One region of the Plantibacter sp. ME-Dv--P-095 genome, then DNA from elsewhere that is predicted to be linked to it. Evidence: riboswitches for the same ligand, from Rfam matches in the RefSeq annotation. Region 1 holds a riboswitch; the other holds the start of a gene.
The links. Region 1 has a riboswitch for thiamine pyrophosphate ahead of QRN26_RS06745 (ECF transporter S component). Riboswitches for the same ligand answer to the same signal wherever they lie in the genome.
Positions count from the first base shown of each region.

Region 2: linked by a shared signal. The riboswitch ahead of thiM (hydroxyethylthiazole kinase) and the one ahead of QRN26_RS06745 (ECF transporter S component) in region 1 are both predicted to bind thiamine pyrophosphate.

Region 1 covers NZ_JARVSB010000004.1:342,131-347,764, reverse strand. The annotation lists gene QRN26_RS06755 (energy-coupling factor transporter transmembrane component T family protein) at 1-567, opposite strand, end outside; gene QRN26_RS06750 (ABC transporter ATP-binding protein) at 564-2,030, opposite strand; gene QRN26_RS06745 (ECF transporter S component) at 2,042-2,671, opposite strand; TPP riboswitch at 2,708-2,816, opposite strand; gene QRN26_RS06740 (hypothetical protein) at 2,867-3,196, opposite strand; gene dinB (DNA polymerase IV) at 3,206-4,504, opposite strand; gene QRN26_RS06730 (acyltransferase family protein) at 4,587-5,634, shown strand, end outside.
Region 2 covers NZ_JARVSB010000002.1:124,084-129,717, reverse strand. The annotation lists gene QRN26_RS01690 (bifunctional hydroxymethylpyrimidine kinase/phosphomethylpyrimidine kinase) at 1-16, opposite strand, end outside; gene thiE (thiamine phosphate synthase) at 13-723, opposite strand; gene thiM (hydroxyethylthiazole kinase) at 720-1,580, opposite strand; TPP riboswitch at 1,563-1,663, opposite strand; gene QRN26_RS01675 (DUF1622 domain-containing protein) at 1,724-2,209, shown strand; gene QRN26_RS01670 (HAD family hydrolase) at 2,206-2,892, opposite strand; gene QRN26_RS01665 (CDP-alcohol phosphatidyltransferase family protein) at 2,972-4,249, opposite strand; gene QRN26_RS01660 (carboxypeptidase regulatory-like domain-containing protein) at 4,354-5,634, opposite strand, start outside.

The DNA of each region.
Region 1 (5,634 bases):
GACCGCTCCACGGTCGCCGAGCCCTCGGGCACGACGGGCGAGCGCGAGACTGCGCCAATCGTCGATGAAGAGCCCGAGCATCCGCGCCCCCGCGAGGATCCCGAGGACGAACCGCGACGGGAGCTTCGCGATCTGGGACAGCCCGTCGCCCAGGTCGGTCGGATCCACCCGCGCGAAGAGCAGGATCGTCGGCAGGCCGAGCGCCAGCACCCGGATGGTCACGGCGACGGCCAATTCGATCGAGTTGTCGGTCACCCGGACGAAACCGAGCGACAGGTACTCCGTCCCGCCCGGCTTCGCGTACAGCAGCATGCTGATCCCGCCGATGGGCGCGAAGACGAGCACCGGGATCGACCGCTTCAGGAACGGCGACAGCCGGAGACCGGACAGCGGGAGCAGCGCCATCTCGAGGAGGACCGCGGCGGTGGCGCTGACCCAGTCGATCGTGAGCAGCAGCGGGACGGACAGGATGAGCACCGCGAGCACCTTCGTCACCGGGTTCACCCGGTCGAGCGGCGCCTGGCGAGGGAGTTTCGCGTGACGGTCCGGTGCCGTGACCCGCGTCATGCGGCACGCCCCGCTGCCGATCGCGACTCGAGCCGGATCCGATGGTCGCCCAGATGCTCGATGACCCCTGGATCATGCGTGACCGACACGATCGTCGCGCCGCGTTCGAGCTCCAGGTGCAGCAGCCGCATGAGTGACAGCCACGTCAAGCGGTCCTGCCCGAACGTCGGCTCGTCCAGGACGAGGACGGCGGGTCGTGCCACGAGCACCGTGGCGACCGACAGTCGTCGCTTCTGGCCGCCCGAGAGACTGAAGGGGTTCGCTTCGGCGAGCGCGGCCAACCCCAAGGCGTCGAGGACTTCGGAGACCCGCTCGTCGATCGCGGCGCGTGTCCACCGCAGCGCTTGCAGGGCGACGCCGAGCTCCTTGCGCACTGTCGCGGCGACGAACTGATGCTCCGAGTCCTGGAAGACCGTCCCGATGCGGGTGAGCAGCTCGGTCGACTTCCAGCGGATGGGCCGTGGACCGATCCCGCCGGCGAGGCCGCGAGCAGCGTCCACCGTTCCGGCGAGCTCGGGGAGCAGTCCGGCCAAGGTGAGGGCCAACGTCGACTTCCCGGCCCCGTTCGGTCCGACGACCACCGTCGCGGAGCCCTCCGGCACGGCGAGGTCCAGGTGCTCCTGCACCGCCTGGGAACGGAGCCGTCCGATCGTCAGGTCGGACGTCGTCAGGACGGCTGCGCTCGGCTGCACCATCCGGCGGGGCGGCAGCCCCAGCGGGATGCCCGGCACCCAGACGCCGGCGTCGGCGAGCCGGCGTCCGACATCGTCGAGGACGACGGAGGGAGGACCGTCCGCGAGGACCCCTCCGTCCGCATCGAGCACGACGACCCGCGTCATCAGATCGCGCCAGACGTCGACGCGGTGTTCGATGACGACCAGGGTCGACGAACCGTCGTCGACCACACGCGCGACGGCGTCCCTGACCTCGGCGACGCCGATCGGGTCGAGGTTGGCGGTCGGCTCGTCGAGCAGCAGCAGCGAGGGCTGCATGGCGAGCACCCCGGCGAGGGCGAGGCGCTGTTTCTGTCCGCCGGACAACGCGGAGGTCGGGTGGTCCAACGGGAGGTCGAGGCCGACGGCCTGGAGCGACGAGACGACCCGTCTCCAGATCTCCTCGCGCTCGACCCCGAGGTTCTCGCAGCCGAACGCGACGTCGTCGCCGAGCTTGGACAGGATGACCTGCGAATCGGGGTCCTGCAGCACGAGGCCGATCCGCCCCCTGGCCCGTTCCGGCGCGACCCCGTCCACGAGCAACGACCCGTGGGACTCACCCTCGTCCGCTCCGCCGAGGACTCCAGCGAGCGCGTGGATCAGGGTCGACTTACCGGCGCCGGACGCGCCCAGGAGGAGGACCCGCTCCCCCGGTTCGATGACGAGGTCCAGGTCGCTGACCGCCCATGCCTTCCGACCGGCGTGACGCCACCCCCAGTCACGGGCGACGACGCGCGCCGGACCGGTCATACCGACCACGCTCAGACCTCGCGCCGCGCGTCCCGCCCTGAGGCGAACCGGCTGAGCGCCCCCGTGGAGGCGAGCGCCTTGACGAGGACCCAACCGACGACGCCCGCGAGGATCGCGCCGGAGACGAGCAGCGAGCCGAGGTAGATCGCGTTGAACTCGGCACCCTTCTCCAGGTTCGCCGACATGAACAGCTCGAGCAGCCATGCGCCGGCACCGGCGCCCGCACCGGCGAGGATGGCCGGGACGAGGCCGAAGCGCTTGTACGCCAGCGCGGCGAACACGAGCTCCGCGCCGAGCCCCTGGGCGAGTCCCGAGTACACGGTGGTGATGCCCCAGGCGTTCCCGATGAGCGCGGAGACGACTGCTCCGATGGTCTCGACGAGGACGGCCGCTCCGGGCTTCCTGATGATGAGCCCGCCGAGGACGCCGCCGAGCAGCCAGATGCCGACGGCGATGCCGCCGAAGCCGGGCGTCACGGCACTCGCTCCGGCGTACCAGAGGGATCCGAGCGTGTTCCACGCCCAGAAGATGAGGCCGGTGGCGACACCGAGGACGGCGACCACGACGATGTCGACGACCCTCCAGCGGAGGTTCCGCGCGGCGGCGCGTTCAGACGAGGAGATTTTGGTCGATGCTGACACGATACGTGCCCTTCCTGTAGACGGAAAAGAGCACGGGATAGCGAGAAATGGTCTCCCTGCGCTGGCATGATCCAGATCAGGTTCGACGGTCGAAGGCGAATACCTTCCTCTCAGCCCGGTTCACCGGACTCCCGTGGTGGCACGAGTCTAACCCCTGCCGCGCAGGATCGCTCGGCAGGGGTACGACGGGGATGGCTACTTCTTGAGCGCCTTGATGAGCCCGGACAGCGCCTTGCCGCTCACCCAGATGAACGGGATGGCGACGGCGATGAGTGAGATGAGGTTCGGGTCGAACCGGAGGCCCTCGTCGGTCTTGATGTAGGCGCCGACGGGGATGGAGACGCCACCGCCTCCGCCGCCACTCGGTGCGTCGTCGCCGTCACCCTCGGACCCGCCACCGAAGCCGTAGTACGTCAGGGCCACCGGCACGAGCTTGGTGCCGTCGATGTCCTGCTGCTCCCCGTAGGCCGCGGTCACGCCGAGGCCCTTTGTCTGTTCTGCCAGCTTCTCCACGAGATTCGTCATGCTGCCACGCTACCGCTGCGCATCCGCCGGTCCAAGGGGTTGATCCGTGCTCCCAGCACCCTGCGAGTCGCCTCGACTCCCGAGCCCTCGTCGCCGCGGTTTCCCGAGGAGCGAGGCTGGAGCGATCGCGAGGTCGCCGAAGCGACTGGCCACCCGGTCGATCGTCTGTTCAGCACCGCGCCACTCCTCATCGGGATCCCACAACGCCGATCCGGCCTCCTCGGCCGGCACCAGTTGATCGACCTTCACGCCGACGAGGCGGACCAGACGCCCTCCGCGATCGAGGTCGTCGAAGAGCGAAGCCGCCTCGTCGTAGACGCGACGTCCGACGTTCGTCGCTTCGCCGATGGTCCGTGACCGGGTCACGACGCTGAAGTCCGCGTAGCGCACTCGGATACTGATCGTCCGACCGGCGTACCCGCCCTTCCGGAGGCGGATCGCGACGAGTCCCGCGAGGTTCAACAGCTCTCGTTTCAGCACGGTGGGGTCTGCGACGTCCGTCGGGAATGTCACCTCGTGGCTGACGCTCTTCTCCCGCCGCGCCAACTCGATTCCACGCGGGTCGATCCCGTTCGCGAGCTCGAGGAGCCGGCGTCCGGACGCCTCGCCGACGGCGCGCTGGAGCATGGACAACGGGGTGGAGGCGAGCTGGCCGATGGTCCGGATGCCCCGGTTCGTGAGCTGTTCCTCGGTTCGTCCACCGACGCCCCACAGCGCCCCGACCGGCAACGGGTGCAGGAAGGAGAGCGTCTCAGCAGCCGGCACGACCAGGAGTCCGTCGGGCTTCGACAGCCCCGACGCGAGCTTCGCCACGTACTTCGTCGCCGCCAGACCGACCGAGCAGGGAAGCCCCGTGGCGTCGAGGACCCGCTGCTTGACGAGCGCCGCGATCGTGCGCGGACTCCCGAGCAACCGCACCGCCCCGGAGACGTCGAGGAACGCCTCGTCGATGCTCAACGGTTCGACGAGCGGGGTCACCGAATCGAACACCTCCATGACGCGATCCGAGTACTCGCGATACCGGCCGTGATGCGGCGGGAGGACGACCGCGCTCGGGCACAAGCGCATGGCCTGGGACACGGGCATCGCGGCACGCACCCCGTACCTGCGGGCCTCGTAGCTCGCGGAGGTGACGACCGAGCGGCCCTCCTTGTTGCCGACGATGATGGGCAGGCCACGGAGCTCGGGCCGCTCCAAGAGCTCGACCGAGACGAAGAAGGCGTCCATGTCGACGTGGAGGATGGGGGTACCGCTGTCGTCGGCATCGTGCGCCGAGACGCGACGAGACGCTCCATCCTGCCGACTCATGACTCCATTGTCGCAGTCACCTCCGACACGCTCCCCACAGGGGCCGAGGTGGGAGCGCTCGGCGGCGCTAGGCTGTCCGGCGATGAGCACGCGAACGCGGACCGGGTCGGCCCCGGCGGTCCCAGACCTCTCCGGGCGGGACCTCGCCCTCGACCTCGTGCGCGTCGCCTGCGTCGTGACGGTCGTCATCGTCCACCTCCTGATGGTCGCGGTGGCGGTCGAGCCGGACGGCACGATCGGCATCTCCCGAGCGTTGGAGCAGCAACCCTGGTTCGACACGGGTACCTGGTTCGGCCAGATCATGCCGCTGTTCTTCATCGTGGGCGGCTTCGCGACGATCACCGGCTGGCGCAGCACCGTCCGACGTGGTGGCGGGACCAGCGACTTCCTCCGGTCCAGGGTCTTCCGACTCGCCCTGCCGACGATCCCGGTCCTGCTCTTCCTCGCCGCGGGGCTGTGGCTGGCCGGGGCGCTCGGTGTCGACCCCGCCATCATCGAGGCCGTCGCCGCAGGCGTCGGGTCCCCGCTCTGGTTCCTGGCCGCCTACCTGCTGTGCCAGACGGTCGCCCCGTTCCTCGCCACCTGCCACGACCGCCACCCCTTCCTGACCTGTGCGGCACTGCTGGCCGGCGTGATCCTCGTCGACGTCGTCCGTTACTCGACCGGCCTCCTGGGCATCGGTCTCGTCAACCTCGTGTTCGTCTGGCCGCTGCTGCAGCAGTTCGGGTTCTTCCTGGCCGACGGACGTCTCCGCTCCGTTCCGCGCCTCGTCCTCGTGGCCGTGGTGCTGATCTCCTACGGCGCGCTCGTGCCGATCACGACCTGGCTGCCGTACTCGACCAGCATGCTCGGCAACCTCAACCCACCGACCCTCCCCCTCGTCGTCCTCGGCGTCGGGCAGCTCGCCCTGCTCGCCCTGGTGCACCCTCTGCTCACCGCCATCATGCGGACCCGCGCCGCGCGAGCGGTCGTCTTCCTCATCGGGTCCCGGCTGATGACGGTGTACCTCTGGCACCTGCCCCTCATCATCGCCGTCGCCGGTCTGCAGCTCGCCCTCGGCATCCCCTTCGCGGAGCCGCTGACCGCCGCCTGGTGGTGGACCCGACCGGTCGTGTTGCTCGTCGTCGCGG
Region 2 (5,634 bases), on a different contig from region 1:
AGTCGGTGGCGCTCACGCGGGCACCTCGTCCCACGCGGCACGGAACGCGCGAGCCGCCGCGGCCGGATCGTCGGCGGCACAGATGGCTGACACCACCGCGAGCCCGGCGGCACCCGCCGATCGAAGGGCCGCGGTGTCGGCGAGCCCGACCCCGCCGATCGCCACGCAGGGCAGCTGGGTGGCGGCGGCGATCGCGGCGAACCCGTCCACGCCGAGCGGCTCCGGGTGGTCCGGTTTCGTCGCCGTGGGGCGGATCACGCCGACGCCGAGGTAGTCGACGGTCCCCGCGGGCAGGGCGGCCACCGCGGCGAGATGGGCGGGCGTGTTCGCCGTCAAGCCCACCACGGCCGCGTCACCCACGATCCGGCGGACCGCGTCGACCGGGAGGTCGCTCTGCCCGACGTGGACACCGTGGACGACGGCGCCGGCGGAACGGGCGGCGAGGAAGACGTCGACCCGGTCGTCGACGAGGAGCAGGGCTCGACCCGAGACGAGCTCCGCGGCACGGAGCGTCAGCTCGAACAGCTCGCGGGCCGTCGCGGTCTTCTCCCGGAGCTGCACCGCGGTCACCCCGCCGTCGACGGCTCGGCGGACGACGTCGAGTACGCCCCGGGCGCCGCTGGCCGAGGCGTCCGTGACGAGATACGTCGCCATGGCCCGGCGCACGAGGGCGGCGTGCGAACGGGCCGCGTGCACCCCGTCGGACATCGTCCCGGCGCTCATGCCACCACCGCCAGTCGGCGGACGGTCTCCGCGTCGAGGAGGTGGAGGCGGTCGAGGAACGCCGGGGCGAAGGACCCGGGCCCGCGGCTCTCCGCGGCGGCAAGCTGAGCGGCGACCGTGTACACGCTCGTGGCGGCCACCGTCGTCAGCAACCGGTCGTCGTCGAGCGAGGCGAACGCGGCGAACACGGCGCCGAGCGCGCACCCGCCGCCCGTCACGAGCGTGAGCCAGGCGTGCCCGTTGGAGCAGCGGACGATGCGCTCACCGTCGGTGATGACGTCGGTCGGCCCCGAGATCGCCACGACGGCTCCCGAGCGGCGCGCGATCGCGGTCGCCGCCTCGATCGCACTGTCGACGGAGTCGGTGCTGTCGACCCCGCGACCGCCGGCGCCGAGGCCGGCGAGGGCGATGATCTCACTCGCGTTGCCCCGGACGATCGTCGGCCGGAGTGCGAGGAGCTCTGCGGCGAGCGCCGTCCGGACGGGGAGGGACCCGACCGCGACGGGATCGAGCACCCACGGGGTGCCCACCTCGTTCGCGGCGGTCGCGGCTTCGATCATGGCCTCGCGCTGCTCCGCCTGCGGTGTGCCGAGGTTGAGGAGCACGCCGGAGGCGATGCGGGCGAACGGCCCGGCCTCCGTGGGGATGTCGGTCATCGCCGGGGCGGCACCGACGGCGAGGAGGACGTTCGCCGTGAAGTTCGTGACCACGGCGTTCGTGATCGATTGGACGAGCGGGGTGTGTTCGCGCAGGCGGTCGAGGAGGTCCCCCGCGGCGCTCGCGAACCCGCCGGCGGCGGACTCGTCGGTGGACGGGTGGGCAGACTGCTGCGGTGTGCGAATGCTCATTCGCGACATCCCTTCGCTCGGACTAACGAGATCAGGTTCGACGGGTGTGTTCTCAGCCGGTCGTCATGGGATCGGCACCCCGTGTCACTCGCGACCACCATAGCGGGTCGGCGCAGCTTCCCGTCCGGCGAGGCGACGAGGATGATGGGCGCATGGACTTCTTCGAGCTGGTCACCATCGTCTTCGAGGTCGCCGGTGTCGGGGCGATGGTCGTGGGCTTCGTGATCGCCGTCACCCTGTCGGCCCGCCTGTGGCTCCGCACCCGTGACGGCGGGCGGGCCTTCCGGATGCTGCGGGAGACGATCGGCTCGGTGATCCTGCTCGGGCTGGAGATCCTCGTCGCCGCCGACCTGGTGAAGACGGTCACCTCCACGCCGTCGCTGACCGACGCAGCCGTCCTGGCGATCATCGTCGTCATCCGCACCCTGCTGAGCTTCTCCCTGCAGATCGAGATCGAGGGGACCCTGCCCTGGAGACGCCTCGCGACGACGGGACCGCAGGCGTTCGGCCAGGCCGTCGCGCGCGGCGGTGAACGCCCGCGACGAGCCGTCGAGGAGCAGGATGCGACCGCCCCGGACGCCGGAGGAGCCACCGTGCCTGACGACGGCCGGTTCCCGGAACTGCGCAGTCGCGGCTAGCGCGTGGTGGCGGTTTCCGCCCAGGTGTCTCGGATGAGGTCGGGCAGCTCACGCATGTCGTCGAAGACGTGGGTGCCGTCGCCGATGAGGCGCTCGGCCGGGGTCATGCCACCGGCGTAGGCGTACACGGTCATCCCCGCGGCCCGTGCGGCGAGGACGCCGACGACGCTGTCCTCGACGACCGCGCACCGCTCGGGGGCTGTGTCGAAGTCGGCGGCCGCATGCAGGAACAGGTCCGGGGCCGGCTTGCCGACGGCGACGTCGGTGGCGCTGAAGATCCGCCCGGCGAACCGGTCGTGGATACCCACCTGGCCGAGGTTCCGGACGACGTCGTGGAACATGCCGTTCGAGGCGACACACAACGGCACCCCGGTCGCCGCGATGCCGTCGAGGGCGTCGACGACACCGTCGACCGCTTCCAGCTCGCGCTCGCAGATCCCGCGGAACATGTCGCTCCAGCGCTGGATCCAGTCGGCCTCGAGGGGCTTGCCGAGCCGCGCTTCGACGAGCGTCGCGTAGGTCTCGAGCGATGCGCCGACGAACAGTTCGCGCACCTCGGCCTCGGTGTAGTCGCCGCCGACCTCGTTGAGGAGCTGCAGGTTCACCCGCACCGAGATGCGTTCCGTGTCGACGAGGGTGCCGTCGCAGTCGAAGATGACGAGGTCCGGATAGTCGACTGGCATGCTCCGAGCCTAAACGACACCGCCTGCGTCCACGCCGGGCGCGTCTCGGGGAAGCTGCCGGCAGCACAGCCGGCCGGGATCAGCGGGACAGGCTGACACCCTGCCGCTGCCAGGTGACGATCATGCGTCGCGCATACTGGGTCGCCGCCACGAAGTGCCCGACGAGCCCGAGGAGGATCGCGACGAAGCCGATACCGCCGAACACGCGGGACAGCGGCGAGGCCGGATCACCACCGCCGAGCGCGAGCCCCGTGAGCAACGCGAAGAAGCCGACGAAGAGGAGCACCGTACGGATCTTGCCGGCGAGGCTCACCGGCACCTCGGGCGTCCCGCGGAACGCGACGACCGCGATGAACGCGAGGAGGAGGTCGGGCACGATCATGACGACGAACACCTGCCACGGGATGATCTGCGCGACGGCGAAGGAGGCTGCGACCACGACGACGGTCAAGCGGTCGGCGACGCCGTCGAGCCAGGTGCCGAGCGCCGAGACGGCCCCCGTCCGGCGCGCGATCTGCCCGTCGGCGACGTCGCTCAGGAACACGACCGCCCCCACGACGAGCGCCGCCCAGTAGGAGCCGGTGATCACGAGGACGGCGAAGACGGGGAGCAGGAGGATGCGTCCCGCCGTGATCGCATTGGGCAGGTTCCGCCAGTCGTCGTCCGCGAAGAGCTGGGTGCGGAGGCGCGCGAGCGGCGTCTTCTCGTGCAGGGTCACCGGGATCATCGCTTCGTCGCCGGGGATCGCGAGGCCCCGTCGAGCGCGGACGATCGCGACGGCCGACACCACGACGACGAGCGCGAGCAGCAGCACCCACCCGGCGGAGCCGAGGTACTGGCGGACCCCGTCGAGCACGACGCGGACGAGCGAACCGACCCCGACGAAGACGGCGGACCACAGGAGCGAACCGAGCACCGACGCCAGGAGGAACGATCGGTACGGCACGCGGGCGACCCCGGCCGCGGCCGGCGTCAGGCACCGGAGCACGGGGACGAGGCGGGTGAGGAAGACGGCCTGGGCTCCGCGTCGTTCGAGCGCCTCGACCGCCCGGTCCCAGCCGCCGACGCCGAGACGCCGGACGACGGCCGTGTCGCGGAGGCGCCCGCCGCTCCGACGACCGATGAGGAAGCCGAGGTGGTCTCCGAGCGATCCACCGAGCGCGACGGCGAGGAACAGGACGAGCGCGGCCGGACCGGAGTCGAGCATCGCCGAGAGGAGGAGCACGACGGGCTCCCCCGGCACCAGCAGGCCGAGCCAGAGCCCTGACTCCGCCACGGCGAAGAGGAGGCCGACCAGCCAGATCATCGGATCGGGCAACGCCGTCGTGGCGCCGTCCACCCAGCCGATGACGTCCACGGGTCCCCGTTCACGAATGCGATCCGCGCCCCTGGTCGGAGCGCGGCTCGCCCAAGTCTACGGACGAGCCGCGTGCTCCGATCCCCTTCGGGACGACGGAGCGGTCAAACGTCGGACGGGGTGTCCCGCTCGGCACGTCGACGTCGGAGGACCGCGGCCGTCACGACGCCGGCGGCTCCGAGCACGAAGAGCACTCCGGCCGCGACGATCCACGGCATCGTGTCCGCGCCGGTCGAGGGCAGGCGGCCCGAGGTGCCCGGCACGGCGGGGTCGCTCGGGGTCGCCGAGGGCACGGGCGTGACGGCATCCGGGACCAGGACGAACGCGGGCACGGAGACCACCGATCCGTCGGCCGCGACGATCGCGACGGCCGAGGTGGCACCTTCGGCGGTGTAGCCCGATGGCACCGTCACCGTGACCTCGTACGACCCCGCGGCGAGATCGTCGAGGAGATAGGCGCCCTCGGCGTCCGTCGTGACGACGACCTCGCCGGCCGGGGTGTCGACCGTCACGCCGACGTCCGCGAGCGGGGCTCCGGCATCCGTCTCGACGGTTCCGGTCAGCCCACCGAGCACCGCGTCCACGACGAGCACGAAGCTCGGCACCGTCTGCACCGAACCGTCCGAGCCGACGACCGCGACCGCGGTCGTCACCCCGCCATCGGGGACGGAATACCCTGCCGACACGGTCAGCGTCACCGGGTAGTCGCCGGGTGGCAGGTCGGCGAGCCCGTAGGAGCCCTCACCGGACGTCGTCAACACCACCGGGCCCGTCGGCGTCTCGACCGTCACGGTGGCTCCGGAGATGGGCGTACCCGTGTCCGTCAGGACATCACCGATGACGGTGCCGAGCCGGGCGAGCTCGAAGTCGACCGCGTCCAGATCCGTGTCGGCGAGCTCCTCGGAGCGCGTCGCCGTTCCGGAGACGACGTAGCCCTCGGGCGCGACGATCGAGACGGTGTACGACCCCGCCGGCAGGAGCGGGAAGCTGTACGAGCCGTCGGCGGCCGTGACGGCGCGTTCGACGCCGCTCGGACCCTCGGCGCTCACGGTGACCCCGGCCACGCCGACCCCGCCGGAACTGATCACGCCGCCGAGGCGCGGGTTCGCGACGAGCACGAAGTCCTGTGCCGTGATGGGCGTCTCGCTCCCGGCCGGGACGGAGAACGGGGACGGCGCGATCTGCACGGCGTACCCCGCCGGTGGCGTGATGACGAGCGTGTGGTCGCCGACCGGCACGGTGTCGAAGAGATAGTCCCCGTCGGTGTCGGTGGTCACGCTCCCCACGCCGTCGATCGTGACGGTGGCCCCGACGATGGGGACACCATCGGCGTCGAGGGCGGTGCCGGAGACCGCGACGGGCACGATGTCGCGGACGACGAAGTC